DNA from 2 places in the Arthrobacter sp. KUASC02 genome. Region 1 is predicted to be linked to the other one. Evidence: predicted binding sites of a transcription regulator. Region 1 holds the regulator's gene; the other holds the start of a gene.
The links. Region 1 encodes Rex, which represses fermentation and respiration genes when NADH is low (regulators of the CRP and FNR family bind a similar motif). Its sites were predicted from a motif close to CTTGTGAANNNNTTCACAAG; they were not measured.
Positions count from the first base shown of each region.

Region 2: the regulator Rex is predicted to act here: its motif matches at 6,762-6,781, upstream of AC6JAC_RS09690 (glyceraldehyde-3-phosphate dehydrogenase).

Region 1 covers NZ_AP046053.1:1,129,066-1,137,784, reverse strand. The annotation lists gene AC6JAC_RS05220 (YceI family protein) at 1-85, shown strand, start outside; gene AC6JAC_RS05215 (hypothetical protein) at 315-1,133, shown strand; gene AC6JAC_RS05210 (hypothetical protein) at 1,417-2,142, shown strand; gene AC6JAC_RS05205 (redox-sensing transcriptional repressor Rex) at 2,167-2,862, opposite strand; gene AC6JAC_RS05200 (glutaredoxin family protein) at 2,941-3,195, opposite strand; gene AC6JAC_RS05195 (HAD family hydrolase) at 3,321-4,139, shown strand; gene AC6JAC_RS05190 (30S ribosomal protein bS22) at 4,369-4,467, opposite strand; gene AC6JAC_RS05185 (helix-turn-helix domain-containing protein) at 4,653-4,865, opposite strand; gene AC6JAC_RS05180 (3-deoxy-7-phosphoheptulonate synthase) at 5,034-6,158, opposite strand; gene AC6JAC_RS05175 (acetylxylan esterase) at 6,514-7,524, opposite strand; gene AC6JAC_RS05170 (rhamnulokinase) at 7,573-8,719, opposite strand, start outside.
Region 2 covers NZ_AP046053.1:2,116,235-2,124,953, reverse strand. The annotation lists gene AC6JAC_RS09725 (DNA alkylation repair protein) at 1-551, shown strand, start outside; gene mptB (polyprenol phosphomannose-dependent alpha 1,6 mannosyltransferase MptB) at 587-2,143, opposite strand; gene orn (oligoribonuclease) at 2,300-2,935, shown strand; tRNA gene AC6JAC_RS09710 (tRNA-His) at 3,067-3,139, shown strand; gene def (peptide deformylase) at 3,239-3,811, shown strand; gene AC6JAC_RS09700 (HNH endonuclease family protein) at 3,886-4,683, opposite strand; gene AC6JAC_RS09695 (hypothetical protein) at 4,776-4,985, opposite strand; gene AC6JAC_RS09690 (glyceraldehyde-3-phosphate dehydrogenase) at 5,065-6,543, opposite strand; RNA gene rnpB (RNase P RNA component class A) at 6,815-7,206, opposite strand; gene AC6JAC_RS09680 (slipin family protein) at 7,362-8,174, shown strand; gene AC6JAC_RS09675 (alpha/beta hydrolase) at 8,217-8,719, shown strand, end outside.

The DNA of each region.
Region 1 (8,719 bases):
CGCCGTCCTCGAAGCCGGCGGCGTGCTGGTCAGCGACAAGGTTGCCATCAACCTTGAGCTCGCGTTCATCGCTCCGGCAGCCTAGTTCTTCGCTTCGTAGTTCTGCACCAACAGCACCCCGCTCCGTCCCCGAGACGGAGCGGGGTGCTGTGCTTAATCCGGCTGCTGAACCGGGCCGGCCAGAATACCTCTGCGGAATGATCCATCGGGCCACCGCAGCGGGGTACGGTGGAACCAAACCATGCTGGGGGCAGGGGAACCGTCACTGATCCCGGTACCCGTTTTGTCAGTAGTCGACCCGCGAAGGACCAACTATGAGCACGCCTCCAGCCACCCCGAACGAACCCGAGAACGGCAAGCCTGGCCCCGACGCTCCCCAGTACGGGCAGAACGCGCCGCAGTCACCTGCCGCACCCCAGTACGGACAGCAGCCCCCGGCCGCTCCGCAGTACGGCCAAAACACGCCGCCGGGCGCTCCCCAGTACGGCCAGAACGCACCCCAGTACGGACAGCAGCCACCGGCCGCTCCGCAGTACGGACAGCCCCAGTACGGACAGCAGCCCCCGGCCGCTCCCCAGTACGGCCAGCAGCCGTTCGGCCAGGCGCCGCAGCAGTACGGCCAGTCCCCCTATGCCCAGTACCCGTCCGAACAGCCGCAGGGTCCCGGAGCCGCCGGGGTTCCGAAGATGGTCAACAACGCGTTCTGGATGATCATTGCTGCGGGCGCCCTCTGGCTCATCTCCCTGCTGGTCGCCATTCCCGCGCTGGATGATCCCGCCATGCGGAGCACCTTCGAGGAGCAGATGCGGGCAGGCGGCGCAGACATCGATTTTGAATCAATCAAGGGCGTGGTCATCGGAACCATGGTTGTGATGGGCCTGATCGGTGCCGGGCTCTACGCCCTGGTCGCCTTCAACGTGCGCAAGGGCAAGAACTGGGCGCGCATCCTGGGCACCGTATTTGCCGCACTCTCGATCTTCAGCCTGCTTCCGCTCAGCGTCGGCTCCATCGCGGTACTGCTCGGGATCGCAGCCATTGTGATGCTCTACCTGCCGGCATCAGCGCCGTACTTCCAGAAGCAGCAGCCGTTCGGCGGCCCGTACGCCCAGCCGGGCAACCCCTACGGACGCTAACTCACCCCGCAGCACCACGTTCAACAGCATCACAGTTCCACAGCACCACAGTTCCACAGCCGGAGGGCGTGGACTTTGGAAGGCACCGGCGAAATCAGTCGCGGGCCTCCGGAGTCCGCGCCCTCTGCGTTTGGCCGGCAAGCTCTTGAGCGGAAATTGAGCCGCAAACTATGCCCAGAATGCCCTTCCGCACGGTACCGTGTTACCAAAATCACGCTGGGGGCAGGTGAGGTGGCTGATCCCGGTGTCTATTACTGAGTAACCGACTCACAAAGGATCACTAATGAGCACTCCGCCCGTCCCGCCGTCGTATCCCAGCGATCCAAGCGGCGGTTCCTACGGCCAGCCGGCACCGCAGTACGGGCAGGGTCCGTCCGCCTTTGCGCATCCGCCGCAGTACGCGCAGGCCCCGCAGTACGGCCAGGCGCCCCAGTACGGCCAGCCCCAGCAGCAGTTCGGCCAGGCGCAGTATGCGCAGCCGCAGCAGTCCGGGAAGCCGCAGTACTTCGCCTACCCCTCCGAACTGCCGCAGCAGGGAAGCTCGGGCACCGCCGCTCCCCCGCTGGTCAACCTCTCGTTCTGGCTGCTGATCGTCGCCTGCGCGCTTTGGGTGGGCTCAGTGTTCCTCTCGATAGGTTCCATTGACGACCCCGCCATGCGCAGCCAGTTCGATGCCAGGCTGGCAACCAGCGGAGCGGACGTGGATTTCGAGGCCGTGAAGGGCGTCATTGTGGGAATGGTGGTGCTGATTGCCGCCGTCGGCGTGCTGCTGTACGCGCTGGTGGCATTCAACGTCCGGAAGGGCCGCAACTGGGCCCGTGTCCTGGGTACCATTTTCGCGGCCTTCTCCCTGCTGGGCGTTCTGCAGATGGGACTCGGGACGCCGTCCATCCTGGCCGGGGCCGCGGCGATCGTGCTCCTGTACCTGCCCGGGTCGGCGCCGTACTTCCGGAAGTACCAGCCGTACGCCGGCCCGTACGGGCAGCCGGGCTACCCCTACGGGCGCTAGCGGCGGCACTTCTCGACGGCGGGATTACTCGCCGTCGTCGGGGTTCTGGATCCGCTGGGCGTGGTAGGCCAGGATCTGCAGCTCGGTGGCCATGTCCACCTTGCGCAGGTTCACGCCCGGCGGCACCTGGAGCATCACGGGCGCAAAACTGAGGATGCTTCGCACGCCGGCGGCGATGACGCGGTCACACACACCCTGGGCCACGGCGGCCGGCAGGGCGAGCACCACCATGTTGGCACCGGTCCGCTGGAGGACAGGCTCCAGGTCCGCGACGTCGCTGACGCGCAGCCAGCCCACCTCGTTGCCCACCACCATCTGGTCGGCGTCAAAAATGGCCACGACGTCGAAGCCCCGTGATTCGAAGCCGCCGTACCGCGCCAGGGCCTTGCCGAGGTTACCGGCGCCCACGATTGCCACTTTCCAGTCCCGGGTGAGCCCGAGTGCGGCCGAGATGTTGCGGCTGAGGTACTGCACTTCGTAGCCGACACCGCGGGTGCCGTAGGACCCGACGTGCGAGAGGTCCTTGCGGAGGGTGGACGAGCTGACGCCGGAGGCTTCGGCCAGGGACTCGGACGAGACGCGTTCGATCCCTTCGGCCAGCATGGTGGTGAGGGCGCGCAAATAGATGGTCAGCCGGGCCACGGCCGCGGGCGGAATCTGCTTGGCCGCAGTTCCGCTATCCCCGTGGACAGCCTCGGGGGATGAATCCAGCGAAGTCACTATCTGCTCCATTGCGTCGCGTTGTGAGTCCACTCTAGAGCCCCCTCCGCGCTGCCAACAAAGCAGAAGTCGTCGCGGCTATTTGGCCACAGCCTGGCGTAGTATCCGCTCGAGGCGGGTTTCGTCGATCTTCCAGAAGTCCCGCTGGATACCGTCCACCAGGACAACGGGGATCTCTTCGGCGTAACGCTCGCGCAGCTCCGGCTGGTTGTCCACCAGTTGTTCCGTCCACTCAAGTCCCAGTGCCGCTGTGACCCGTCCGACGGCGTCGCGCGCCGCCTCGCAGAGGTGGCAGTCAGCTTTGGTGATCAGGACGACGTCGGGTTTTGCCATGCCTTAACCGTAGCCCGGGCTGCCGCCCCGCTGCGACGGGGGCGCGCATCTGTGTGCACCCATCAGCATGGACTCGTCTGCGAGGCCGCGACAGCGCGGACTCGACCATTGACTAGACTCAAGTCATGCCCGAGGAGAAGTATGTCGCCGTAGTCCGGCAGCCGGCCGGTGCGCTGCAGCACGGCGAGGCCGCCTTCTTCGACGTCGACAACACGCTCATGAAGGGCGCCAGCCTCTTCCACGTGGCCCGAAAAATGCACCAGCGCGGCGCCTTCACCCTGCCGCAGGCAGCAGGCATGGCGTGGAAGCAGTTCAAGTTCATTCTCCGCGGCGAGAACATGGATGACGTCCACGCGGTCCGGGACTCGGCCCTGACCCTTGCAGCCGGCATCACCGTGGAGGACATCAAAGCCCTCGGCGAAGAAGTCTTCGACGAAATGATTGAGTCCAGGATCTGGCCCGGCACCAAAGCCCTGGCCCAGCAGCACCTCCGGGTGGGGCGCATGGTGTGGCTGGTGACGGCGACCCCCATCGAGGTGGCCACCGTGATTTCCACCCGGCTGGGCCTGACCGGCGCCCTGGGAACCGTCGGTGAAGTCATGGACGGGGCCTACACCGGCCGGCTGGTGGGCGACATCCTGCACGGCCAGGCCAAGGCCGTGGCCGTCCAGGGCATCGCGGACGCCGAGGACCTGGACCTCAAGCGCTGCTGGGCCTACAGCGACTCACACAATGACATTCCGCTGCTGAGCATGGTGGGCCATCCCGTGGCCATCAATCCCGACGCCCGGCTCCGCCGCCACGCCCGGGACAACAACTGGCCGGTGTACGACTTCCGCTCCGGGCGCCGCGCCGCAACGCTCGGGCTGAAAGCCGCGACTGTCGGCGGCGCCGCCTACGGCCTCTGGCGGGGTTTCACCCGCTTCCGCGGACCCACGGTTTAACTCTCACCACACGAGTGGCCTGCCCGCTGAGCTTCCGGAGCCTCAATCGGCCACAGTGCTTCGCGTAGGAGCGCATCGCGACCGAACGCGCGACACAGGTCGCCCAGCGACCGTCGGAGCGCCTTTCGGGCGTGTCTAAGCGACGGCGAAGCGCTGTTGCCGGGGAACCAAGCAAAGAAAAATGCCCGCTGCCAAAGGCAACGGGCATCTCACGCTGTAGGAAGTATCTCTACTTCTTGTTACGGCGCTGGTGGCGGGTCTTACGAAGCAACTTGCGGTGCTTCTTCTTGGCCATACGCTTGCGACGCTTCTTAATAACTGAACCCACGAAAGTTCCTTACAAACTAGATGGAGTACCTGTCTGATGGAAGAGGTCCGTGGACTAGGCAACAGACTAAACAACAAACAGATTCTTACAATAACGAAAAACGTTCCCTAACAGGGTACCGCTTATCCGGCGCTCCCACTGACCGCCCGCCAGACCGCACCCCTTGGTTGCGGCCGCTGCGGAGGTTAGGCGGTGTCCGTTTGGCCTTCCACGACAGCACCTTTGACGTACTGTTCGACGGCGGTCTCGGGCACCCGGAAGGAGCGGCCGAACCGGACGGCCGGCATCTCTCCGGAATGAACAAGGCGGTACACGGTCATTTTGGAAACGCGCATGAGCTCGGCCACTTCGGCCACAGTCAGGAACTGAGCGTTCGAGAAGTTCGACTCTGCGGACATTTCCCTTATTCCTTTGTTAACAGCTGATAAAGGCAACCCCATTGAAACCCCATTGCGGTGTGCCGATGCTGAGCCATCAACCTACCCTGTGCTAGTTACTCTAGTGGCTGATGGTGCCATTGTGAAAGTCATTTTCAGTAACCAGTTTCGCTGAACCGCCAGGGACTTTCAGCCCTGGCCGGCGCCGCGGCGCTTGCGGGCCGACGATGCCAGCTGGCCCAGTACCGACGCCGTGACATCCCACTCCATGCAGGCATCCGTCACGCTCTGGCCGTAGACCAGTTCGTCGGTGCCTGCGGCGTGCTCGGCCACGTCGAGGTTCTGCGCGCCGCCCACCAGGAAGCTCTCCAGCATGACGCCGGCAATCGCCGCGGCTGCCGCTCCGCCGTCTTCCAGCTGGGCGCCGATTTCCAGGGCCACCTCGGCCTGGCGGTGGTGGCTCTTGCCGCTGTTGGCGTGGCTGGCGTCCACAATGAGCCTGGGGTTGAGCTGCTTGGCCGCCAGCTTGGCGGACGCGGCTTCGACGTCGGCCGCGGAGTAGTTGGGGCCCTTGCGGCCGCCGCGGAGGATCACGTGGGTGTCCGGGTTGCCGGCCGTGGCCACCAGCGCCGCCCGGCCGTCGCCGTCGATCCCCAGGAACGCCTGGGAGGCCGCTGAGGCGCTGCAGGCATCCACCGCAACCTGGAGGTCGCCGTCGGTCCCGTTCTTGAACCCGATGGGCATCGACAGCCCTGACGCCAGCTGGCGGTGGATCTGGCTTTCCGTGGTGCGCGCACCGATGGCGCCCCAGGACACGAGGTCGGCCATGTACTGCGGGCTGATGGGTTCCAGGAATTCCGTGGCCGTGGGGAGGCCCAGCGAGGTGACCTGCTTCAGGAACCGGCGGGCTGCCCGCAGGCCGGTGGCGATGTCGTGGCTGCCGTCCAGGTGCGGATCGTTGATGAGGCCCTTCCAGCCCACCGTGGTGCGGGGCTTCTCGAAGTAGGTCCGCATCACGATCAGCAGGTCTTCCTTGTGCTTCTCGGCCTGGCTCACCAGCCTGCGGGCGTATTCCAGGCCGGCTTTGGGGTCATGGATGGAGCAGGGGCCCACGATCACCAGCAGGCGGTCGTCCACGCCGTCCATGATGGCCCGGACTTCATCCCGGCCGCGTTCGACGACGTCAGCAACCCGGGCGTCCAGCGGAAGTTCCGCGATCATGTCCTGGGGTGACGGAAGCGCCTGGAATTCGCTGACGCGCAGGTTTGAGGTGGACTTGGAAGGCTGTGTTTCGGTGGCTGCTGTGGTGCTCATGGGTGCGGGGTCCTGTTCCGGAAGGTGCGGAGCGGGCCCAGATCAGAACCCGCCGGAGAAATGGCGAAGGGCAGAGAATGATCTCTGCCCTGTTGGCTCTGAAGGAAAGTTGGATGCGTGTCAGTTAGACGCGGGCCCCTCCAGAGCCAACGAAAAATACGCATACCAACGGTTAGTCATAGCCAAGACCATAACCCCGGAAGCAACCGGCCGCAAACCGGGGCGTCACAAAACTCCGCGCAACACACCGCACCCCTCTCGCCCGGCCCAACTAGCCCGGCCCAACTAGGTAGCAGCAGGTGTCGTTTTGAGCCGCCAAAACGACATCTGCTGCTACCTAGTTGGGAGGGAAGCGCTACCCCAGCAGCTTGCGCAGGTACTCCAGCTGGCGGTTCCACTGGTGCTCCTGGCCGCCCTCATGGTTGTTGAACCGGTACACCTCGATGTCCTTGGCCGGCGCCCCGCTGCCAGCGCCCGTTCCGTAGGCGTTGAAGCTGGCAAAAACGGTCGACGGCGGGCAGATGTCGTCCGCCTGCGCGGCCGAGAACAGCGCCGGCACCGTGGCCGCCCGGCCCAGGTTGACGCCGTCGAAGTAGTTCAGCACGGCGAGGACCGACTCGTACCGGTCACGGTGGCGGGCCAGGAAGGCTGCGATTTCCGGATAGGGTCCGCGGGGCGTGATGTCGATGGCGCGGGGGAAGTCCTGCAGGAACGGCACGTCCGGCAGCGCGGCGACGACGCCGTCGAGCCTTCCGGCCGCAAGCCCGGCCACGGCAATGGTGATGCCGCCGCCCTGGCTGACACCCGCAACCACAACCCGGGAGGCGTCGACGGCGGGATGCGCCTGCGCCGCTTCCACCGCGCGGAAGGCATCCACATAGACCCGGCGGTAGTAGTAATCCTCACGGCTTCCGGCGCCGCGGGTCATCAGCCCTGCATGCGCCACGTCCCCGGCGGATGGGTGCGGGTCTGCGGTGTGCCCCAGGAGTCCGCCGTAGCCCTGCCCGCGCGTGTCCATGATGAAGTGCGCGTAGCCCGCCTGCGCCCACTTGGTGTCCTGGTTGGACAGCCCGCGTCCGCCGGAATAGCCCGCATACTGCACCACGACGGGAAGCGGCTCGTCCGCCGGGCGGTTCGCCGGCAGGTGCAGCCAGCCCTTCACCGGGGAACCGCCGAATCCCGCGAACGTGACATCGAACGTGTCTACTACCGTGAGGTAGTTGTCCACGGGCTCGAACACAGCGCCCAGCGGGTATGCCCGGGCTTCGCTGACGGTGCGGTCCCAGAAGGCATCGAGATCCACCGGCGCGGTGACGCCGGAGGTGTAGTTTCGGAGCTGCTCAAGCGGTAGGTCGAAAAGTGGCATGGAATTCCGGTTCTATGAAGCGGCCAATACGTAGGATGTTGCATCTTCTCAGGCGGACACGGCGGATTCAACCGTCACGACGCCACGTTGCGCAGCCGGGAAGCTTTCCAACGGCTGGGAGCCACGCACCAGGGCCCGCAGCTCGCCGAGGCCGCCCGACACCACGCCTGCCGCCCGGGCCTGGACCAGCACGTTGCCCAGTGCGGTGGCCTCGACCGGTCCGGCGATGACGCGTTTTCCGGTGGCGTCGGCAGTGAGCTGGCACAGGAGCCGGTTCTGCGAGCCGCCGCCGACAATGTGCACCACGTCGACGCGCACGTCGGCGAGGCGTTCGGCGTCGGCGATGGTCCGGGCGTACCCGGCAGCGAGGCTGTCCAGGATGCAGCGGGTGATCGCGGCGGGGCTGTCCGTAAGGACCGAGCCGGTGTTGCGGACGGCCGCGCGGATCCGTTCGGGCATGTTGTCCGGGGCGATGAAGTAGGGATCGTCCGCGTTGATCTGGGGTCCGCCCAACGGCAGCGCCGCGGCGCCGGCCAGCAGGTCCGCCAGCGTGGCCGTGTAACCCTGCTGCGCCCACGCGCGCTGGCATTCGCTGAGCAGCCAGAGCCCGCCGACGTTGCGGAGATACCGGATGGTGCCGTCCACGCCGCGTTCGTTGGTGAAGTTCGCCTGCCGGCTCGCCTCGGTGAGCACGGGCTTCTTCAGCTCGACCCCGACAAGCGACCAGGTTCCCGAGGAGATGTAGGCGAAGTTCCCGTGTTCGGCCGGGACGGCGGCGACGGCGGATGCGGTGTCATGCGAGCCGACGGCCACTACTTTCGTGACCTCGGCCAGGCCGGTCCGGGCGGCGATGCCGGGCAGCAGGGTGCCGACTGATTCGCCGGGCTGGATCAGCGGCGGGAACAGCTTCTTCGGCAGGCCCAGGGCGGCCAGGAACTCGGTGGCCCACTCCCCCGCAACAGCGTCGAAGAGGCCGGTGGTGGAGGCGTTGGTGGCTTCGGTGCGGCGCTCTCCGGTGAGCAGGAAGGCGATCAGGTCCGGGATGAGCAGGGCCTGCAGCCCGTCCAGGTCCTTTTCGGTTGCCAGCTGGTAGAGGGTGTTGAACTGCAGGAACTGCAGGCCTGTGGTGGCGTAGAGCCGGGCCGGGTCCAGTTTTTGGTGGACGCGGGCGACGGCGGCGCGGCTGCGGTCATCG
Region 2 (8,719 bases), 990 kb from region 1:
AGATCACCCATGGCGCCGCCGCGCAGTGGCCCTGCAGTTCAATCCAGGACCTGAGCAATACAGTCCTGGCGCTCTGGCGTTCGGCCGCATTCCGGGAAGAGCGGTATGCCGCCATTGACCTGACGGGTTCGCGGCTGGCCGTCGGCCGGCTGGAACTGCTGCCGGTATACGAAGAGATTATCCGGACCGGGGCGTGGTGGGATCTGGTGGACGGGGTGGCGCACCGGATGTGCGCCCTGCTGCAGGCACACCGTCCGGAGCTCGACCGGATCCTCCGCGCCTGGAGCAAGGACCCCGATATGTGGATCCGCAGATCCGCCATCACCGCCCAGCTCGCGGCAAAGGCCGCCACCGACCCGGAGCTGCTCGCCTCGGTCATCGAGGCCAATCTGTCCGACCCGGAGTTTTTCATCCGGAAGGCCATTGGTTGGGCCTTACGCGAGTACGCGAAGACCGATCCGGCCTGGGTCCGGGAGTTCGTTGACCGCCACGGCACGGAGCTCAGCCCGCTCTCCCGCCGCGAGGCCCTTAAGAACCTCCCGGCCGGGTGACTTCCGGCCCGGTGACTCCCGGCCCTGCGGCCGCCTCAGATGACCGGGCGGGTGGTAACCGGCTCATCCGGCTTGCTGAACAGCTGCTTCGTTTTGGGATCCAGGAAGATCAGGTACAGCGCGAACAGCAGCGCGATGATGGCCGCGGCGTTGCGTGCCAGTGCCAGCGGAAGGCCCAGGTCCTCCGTCTGCAGGTAGGGGAAGACCTCGAGCTGGTCTGAGATGGCGTAGACCATAAAGAAGGACACGATGAAGTAAAGAGCTTTCACCTGCCAGTCGTCCCGGATGCCGGTGACGGCGAACAGCGGGATGAGCCACACAACGTACCAGGACTGGATCATGGGAGCGAGCAGGACCACGGCCGCGAACCCCAGGGTGAGCCGGCGCATCAGGCGGTCGTGGTCGCCGCGGAAGATCTGCCAGGCGACAATTCCGACGGCCAGCAGTTTGCCGGCGTCGTAAACCCATTTGGCCAGTCCCCAGCCGTCCAGCCCGAAGGCGTTCGAGATGGATGCCACCACAAGCCCCAGCAGGCCCACCGGTGCGTACCAGATCCAGATACTGCCCGGCGCGGAGAGTCCGTTCACCCAGCCGAAGCCAAAGCCGTTCACCAGGCTCATGGCGTACAGCATCGCCAGGCTGATGCCGGCAGTGAGTCCCCAGAAAACGAACTTCCGCGGCCAGCCGGCGTTCTTTCCCGCCCATAGGAGCCCGATAAACGGCAGGAACACGATGGTGATCGGCTTGACGGAGATCGACAGCGTCACGAGGACCAGCCCGAACACCACGCGCTTGGTGGCGCAGTAATAAAGTCCGGCCAGCGCCAGGCCGATCATGAGCGCATCGTTGTGGACACTGGCGATGAAGTTGGTCAGGAACAGCGGATTGGCTGCGGTGAGCCACAGCGCGCGGTGCGGATTCACGCCGTGCAGCTCCGCCAGTTTGGGAACGTACACAATGCACAGCACCACGCCCACCAGGGCGGCACCACGGAAGAGCATGATGCTCGCCTCGGGCTGCACGTTGGTGGACCACACCACCAGTTGTTCGATCCACAGGAACAACTGCCCGTAGGGAACGGGTGCCTCGGTCCACATCTTGTCGGCCCCGAGTTGGAAATAGTTGGAGAGTGCCGAAATCCCGTTTTCGTAGGGATTGAAGCCTTCAACCATCAGCCGGCCCTGGCCGATGTAGGCGTAGACGTCACGGCTGAAGAGCGGGACCGAGAACATCATGGGAAGCCCCCACAGGGCCACAGCCTGCAGGGTGGCCTTCCGGGCACCCGCGCCCCAGACGCGGACACGCTGGCCAAGGCGAAGCCAGGCCCGCACCAGGAGCATGCCGCCGACGGCCAGCAGCACGATGGACAGTGCCACCCCTACCGCTTCAGTGCGCATCCAGATGAACAGCGGCAGCCGGCGAAGTTCAGAGACGGGCGCAAGCCAGCCGACGCCCAGCGAGCCGATCGCCATGAACATCGAGCCGGCGAACCCCGAGAGGAGCGGCGAGAGGGCGTTGTCCACTTCAGCCTCAACCGGCTCCGGTGACGTACCGGCAGCCACTCTTCCCGCCGCAGGCACAGGCGCCGTCATCTCAGGATCGTCCAATCTGTTGTGGGGCATTGTTCACCCGCTAGCAGCCGGTCACGCCGGCGGGGGTGGGGCCGCGGCAGCAAAAACAGCGCACCGCCACGTATCGAAATCCTAGCACCGGACAGCTCCGTGGCAGCGGAACGGTAGGCTGGTCGGGTGCCTATTACTAACGAACGCATTGTCTGGATCGACTGCGAGATGACCGGCCTGGACATCAAGAATGACGCCCTAATCGAGGTGGCCGCACTGGTGACGGACTCCGAACTCAACATCCTGGGTGACGGCGTCGACGTCGTCATCCGGCCGGACGACGCCGCGCTGGCCCAGATGAACGATTTCGTCCGCGACATGCACACCCGATCCGGGCTTCTCGAAGAGCTTCCGCACGGAAAGACGATGGCAGAGGCCGAAGCCGTGATCATGGAATACATCGCCAAGTGGGTTCCGGATCCGCGCAAGGCTCCGCTGGGCGGCAACTCCGTGGGCACGGACCGCGTCTTCCTTGCCCGGGACATGCCGGCGGTGGTGGAGCACCTGCACTACCGGGTCATTGACGTCAGCACCATCAAGGAACTGTCGCGGCGCTGGTTCGCGCGGGCCTACTTCCAGGCTCCGGCCAAGCACGGCGGGCACCGCGCCCTCGGCGACATCAAGGATTCCATCGATGAGCTGCGCTACTACCGGGAGGCAGTCTTCGTCCCGGCGCCGGGACCGGACAGTGCCACCGCCCAGCGCATTTCGAAGTCCGTCATGGCCTCCGCCGAGTCCCTTGCAGCGGCGACGGAAAAGTAATCTGCGCCACGTTTGAAGGAAATTTTCCTAAAACCGGCAAAAGTGGCAAAAACAGCCCCGCGGAGCAGGTAAGCTATATGACGTTGCCTTCCAAGACAGCCGGTAACCCGGACGGTCTCGCGGGGCACATGGTGGGCTTAGCTCAGTTGGCAGAGCGCCTGGTTGTGGTCCAGGAGGTCGCGGGTTCAACCCCCGTAGCTCACCCTCATGAAGGGCAGGATTTTCGCCCTTACCTAAAGGCCGCACCGGTTATCCGGTGCGGCCTTTACTTGTTTCCGCACTGCATCAAAGGAACCACCTGACATGACCGTTCTGCCGATCACCATCTGGGGCGAGCCGGTTCTCCACCGCCGGGCCGCCGAAGTGGAAGTCTTCGACGACGAACTCCGCACCCTTATCGCCGACATGTTCGAAACGAACGACGCCGCCAACGGCGTGGGGCTCGCCGCCCCCCAGGTGGGCGTTGGCAAGCGCATCTTTGTGTACAAGTTCGCGAACGACGACGGCGTGCCCCCTGCCGGCGCCGTGGTGAACCCGGTCCTGACGCTGTCCAAGGTTTCCGGCGCCCTCCCGGACCCCGATGAGGAAGTGGAGGGCTGCCTGTCCTTCCCCGGCGGCCAGTACCCGCTCAAGCGCGCGGAGTGGGCTCGGGTGCAGGGCTTCGACGGTGACGGGAATCCGGTGGACTTCGAGGCCACGGACTGGTTCGCCCGGATAATCCAGCATGAATACGACCACCTGGACGGCAAGCTCTACGTGAACCGGCTGATGGACCGCTACGCCCGCAAAGCCATGAAGCAGGCCAAGCGGAGCGGCTGGGGCGTTCCCGGCCTGACGTGGATGCCCGGCGTCGACCCCGACCCGTTCGGGCACTGATTTTTAATCGGGCACCGGTTTTCGTCGGACACCGGTTTTAATCGGACACCGGGCGGCCGCCCCTAGCGGTCGTCCTATCGCGGAATGAGGGTCTGCTGCTGCGGGCACGAGGCCAGGACACGATTCATGGCGTCTTTTTCGGCCTGGGTCACCCACAGCGCGTAGGCAGCTTTCACTGAGATCTGGCGGGCCACGTAGTGGCACCTGAAGGCCTTGTTTTTCGGAAGCCAGCCGGCTGCGTCCGAGGCGCTCTTTTCCTGGTTGGCGGGACCGTCGGCGGCCACGAGGTTCAGGGGATCGTTGGCGAGGTTTTGACGCTGTAGCGGCGTCAATTGCTGGGCGCCCTTCTGCCACGCGTCGCCCAGGGCCACGACGTGGTCAATCTGGACGGCTTTGCTGCTCTCCGCTCCCCTGGTGAAGGTCACCACCGCTCCGGTGTACGGCTCATGGAATTCCCCGCGTGCCACGCGGCACCGGGAACCCTCGGTGAACTGTGCCCCGCCGAGGTCCCGCCGGAGGATGTCATTGCGGGTGTCGCAGCCGTTGCGGTCCACATCCAGCCAGGCCTGGCCGAATGCGGTGCGTTCGTAGTTGTCGTTGGCCGCCCGCCCTTTCACCTCGAGCGATTCCAGCGCATCGGCCGCACGGCCTTCCGGTACAGGCCGGACAGGCGGAACAGCTTTCATCCACGCCGGATCAAGCACAGGAGCGGTGCTGGGGCCCGTGACGGACGGCTCCGCCACGGCAAACTGGCCTGCCGTAAAGAACCAGCACACGGCTGAAACCAGGCCGGCGGCCAGCACTATCAGTACAGCCCAGGCCTGGCGGGAGCGGCGCCGTGCACGCCGGTAAGCCGCCCAGCTGATGGTCATGGTTGCAGAGCCCGATGTTGATTCCTACGCACCGGACGAGCTTAGGTGCGGCCACTGACAATGCGGCCGATATCCACAGTGTGGAGGGGCAGTTACTGCTCTTTCATCACACGTTTCAGGTCCACGGTGGCGAGGTCCAGCAGCTCCTCAAGCTGTTTGATCCTGCTATCGGGAATCTCTCCCGCAGCATGCGCCACTCGCGCCTGTTCGAGGAGGCGGGTAGCTTCCTTGTGGTTCTGCCGCGCTACGTCGAGGGCGTGTTCGAGGGTGGTTTCATGTTCGAGAGTCGATTCGTGTTCCATGACACCATTTTGGGTCCGTTTCCCGGCCGATGCCAGAGCACCGGCCGGGAAACCTCAGACCCGGATCCCGTCCGGACTGCTAGACCGCGATTGCTGCCAGCGCCGCGGCGGGTTCCTTGACGGGGAACGACGGCGGGTTGACACCGGCCATTTCCTCCATCACGCGGACCACCTGGCAGCTGTAGCCGAACTCGTTGTCGTACCAGACGTAGAGGACCAGGTTCTTGTCGTTGGAGATCGTGGCCAGGCCGTCAACAATGCCGGCACGCCGGGAACCGACGAAGTCCGTGGAGACGACCTCGGGGGAATCGATGTAGTCGATCTGCTTGCGCAGCTCGGAGTGCAGGGACATCTGCCGCAGGAAGTCGTTGACCTCGTCCTTGGTGGTGCCGTTCTCCAGGCTCAGGTTCAGGATGGCCAGGGAAACGTCCGGGGTCGGGACGCGGATGGAGCTGCCGGTGAGCTTGCCAAGGAGTTCGGGGAGCGCCTTGGCCACGGCCTTGGCGGCACCGGTTTCGGTGATCACCATGTTCAGCGCGGCGGAGCGGCCGCGGCGGTCGCCCTTGTGGAAGTTGTCGATCAGGTTCTGGTCGTTGGTGAACGAGTGGACCGTCTCGACGTGGCCGTGGACCACGCCGAACCTGTCGTTGATGGCCTTCAGGACCGGGGTGATGGCGTTGGTGGTGCAGGACGCCGCGGTGACGATCTTGTCCGAGTCCAGGATGGTGCCGTGGTTGATGCCGTGGACGATGTTCTTCAGCTCGCCCTTGCCGGGTGCCGTGAGCAGGACGCGGGAGACGCCCTTGCTCAGGAGGTGCTGGGACAGGCCTTCGGCGTCGCGCCAGCGTCCGGTGTTGTCCACCACGAGGGCGTCCTTGATGCCGTAGGCCGTGTAATCCACGGTGGAGGGGTTGTCCGAGTAGATGACCTGGACCTGGACACCGTTGGCCGTGATGGTGTTGTTCTCGGTGTCCACCTTGATGGTGCCCTCGAACGATCCGTGAACGGAGTCGCGGCGCAGCAGGCTGGCGCGCTTGGCGAGGTCGTTGTCCGAGCCGCGGCGGACCACGATCGCGCGTAGACGGAGTCCGTGACCGCCACCGGCCTTTTCGATGAGGAGGCGCGCCAGCAGGCGGCCGATGCGGCCAAAGCCGTAGAGCACGACGTCAGTGCTGGTGCGGTCGTCGCCGCCACGCTTGCCCACGACGTCCGCGAGTTCAGCGCGCAGGAACTCCTCCAGGCTCGCACCGTTGGCCTCGGCCTTGAACTTCTGGTTCAGGCGGGCGATGTCGATGGCAGCAGCACCCAGATCCAGCCCGGCGAGGGCATCCAGCAACGGGGCCGTCTCTTCCAGGAGCAGCTCGTCCTTGCTCATCCGGCGCGCGAAACGGTGCGCCTTCAGGATGTTCATGGTGGACTTGTTGATCAGGCTGCGGCCGTGGATGGAAGTCACCACGTTGTTCTCGCGGTACAGCCGGCCGATCACCGGGATCATGGCCTCGGCAAGTGCCTCACGGCCCATCCACGTATCAAGACAAGAATCTGACGTCTGGCTCACAGAACTACCTTCCTTGGGTCAACCACATACGTCCTCGTATGCGGATGTCGGCCACCGGAGGTATTCCGGGGCACAGGCATCGGCGGGGATTCGGTCCACCCCGGACACCTTGGAGAATCGCAAAGAAAAACCGCCGGCTGCGAACGCAGACCCGGCGGCAGAACTTCTACGTTCGCTATCCATTCTAGGGCGGCGACGCCGCCAGTACTGCCCCGCAAAGCGTGAAGTCACTCACATGCCGGTGACGGCAGATGTGCCGCCAAAGCGGTGATGGATGGGTTGACCGATACGCCGGGTTCTGTGTTCCCGCGCCGTTGCCGGTGCGGGAGTAGCGGCCATCCATCTACGAACGCCGTTGCCGACGCCCTCCAGCGGCCTACCCGGACACTCGGGCGAGCAGCCCTCGAACGTGCCCTGTCTGGCCTTGCTCCGGGTGGGGTTTACCTAGCCTTCCCGGTCACCCGGGAAGCTGGTGGTCTCTTACACCGCCGTTTCACCCTTACCTGCTTCGTGCCGCTTTCAAACCGGCGCGACGCAGGCGGTCTATTCTCTGTGGCACTGGCCTGCGGGTTGCCCCGAGTGGGCGTTACCCACCACCCTGCTCTGCGGAGCCCGGACGTTCCTCGAGCCACTTGCGTGACGCGCGGCCGCCTGGTCAACCCATCCGCATTTCATTCTACGTGCTGCACCGGCACCCGCCGTGCGGGACGTCCTGCGGACCGCCCCGGAGGGACGTTTCGGGCGCACGGAGGGACGTTTCGGGCGCCAGGTGGGACAATTGGACCAGGTCAACTCATGCAAGAAAAGAGGGGATCCTGATGGACCCCACCAGTACGTACATCGCTATCGCCGTCGCAGTGCTGCTGCTCATCTTCCTGAAGATGTCCATCCGGATCGTGCGGCAGTATGAGCAGGGGGTGCTCTTCCGGCTTGGCAGGGTCATGGGCATTCGGCTCCCGGGCCTGCGGTTCATCATCCCGGTTGTCGACCGCCTTCCGTTGGTCAGCCTGCGGATCGTGACCATGCCGATCCAGTCGCAGGGCATCATCACCCAGGACAACGTGAGCGTCGACATTTCCGCCGTTGCCTACTACCGCGTGGTCGACGCCGTGAAATCCGTTGTGGCCATCGAGAACGTCGCGGCCGCAATCGACCAGATCGCGCAAACCACGTTGCGGAAGGTGGTCGGCAGGCACAGCCTGGACCAGACGCTGTCAGAAACCGAGCGCATCAACAGCGATATCCGGGAAATCCTTGATGCCCTGACGCTGGCCTGGGGTGTCGAGGTGACCCTGGTGGAACTGAAAGACATCCAACTGCCCGAGAGCATGAAGCGCGCAATGGCCCGCCAGGCCGAGGCTGAGCGGGAGAAGAGGGCAAAGATCATCGCCGCGGAAGGCGAGGCCATCGCGGCAGCGGCGCTCGGCGACGCGTCGGACACCATGATGGCGCATCCGCTGGCCCTGCAGCTGCGGAACCTGCAATCGCTGGTCGAAATCGCGGTGGACAAGAACTCGACGGTTGTCTTCCCGGCGCCGCTGATGAGTACCATCGGCGAACTGTCCGCGTTCCTTGCCCGGGAAAACCAGGCGGCGACGGCCGCCGCCAAACCGCCGATCAAGGCGGCCTGAGCGGCGGGCCGGTATGGGGGCCTTCACGCCTATGATCGGCTTATGGAATTCCCGACGCTCGGACGCAGGCGGCTGCTGGAACTCGGAGCCGGCGGTGTGACCGCCGCTGTGCTGGCGGGGTGTGCGCCGGTCAGTGACGGCCTGACGGCGTCGAGGGCGGAAGTGCGCAGTGGTTCCTTCACGTCGAGGTTCCGCCCGGATACGGGGACGAACTGGTCCGTGGCGATTCCGGGCGGCAGTGCCGGCAGCGACCAGCAGCCCCTGCCCGTGGCACTCTTCCTGCACGGTACGGGCGCGGACCACCGGATGGTTTTCGACGACCTGCAGGCTGACCGGGTCCTGGCGCAGCACGTGGCCCGCGGCGGGCAGCCTTTTGCGATCGCGGCTGTGGATGGCGGCGAAAGCTGGTGGCACCGGCGCGCAACAGGAACGGACACGCAGTCCATGGTGGTGGAGGAATTCCTCCCTTTGCTGGCAAGCCAGGGGCTGGACACCGGCAGGACCGCCGTGTTCGGCCTGTCGATGGGCGGCTTCGGCGCCCTGCT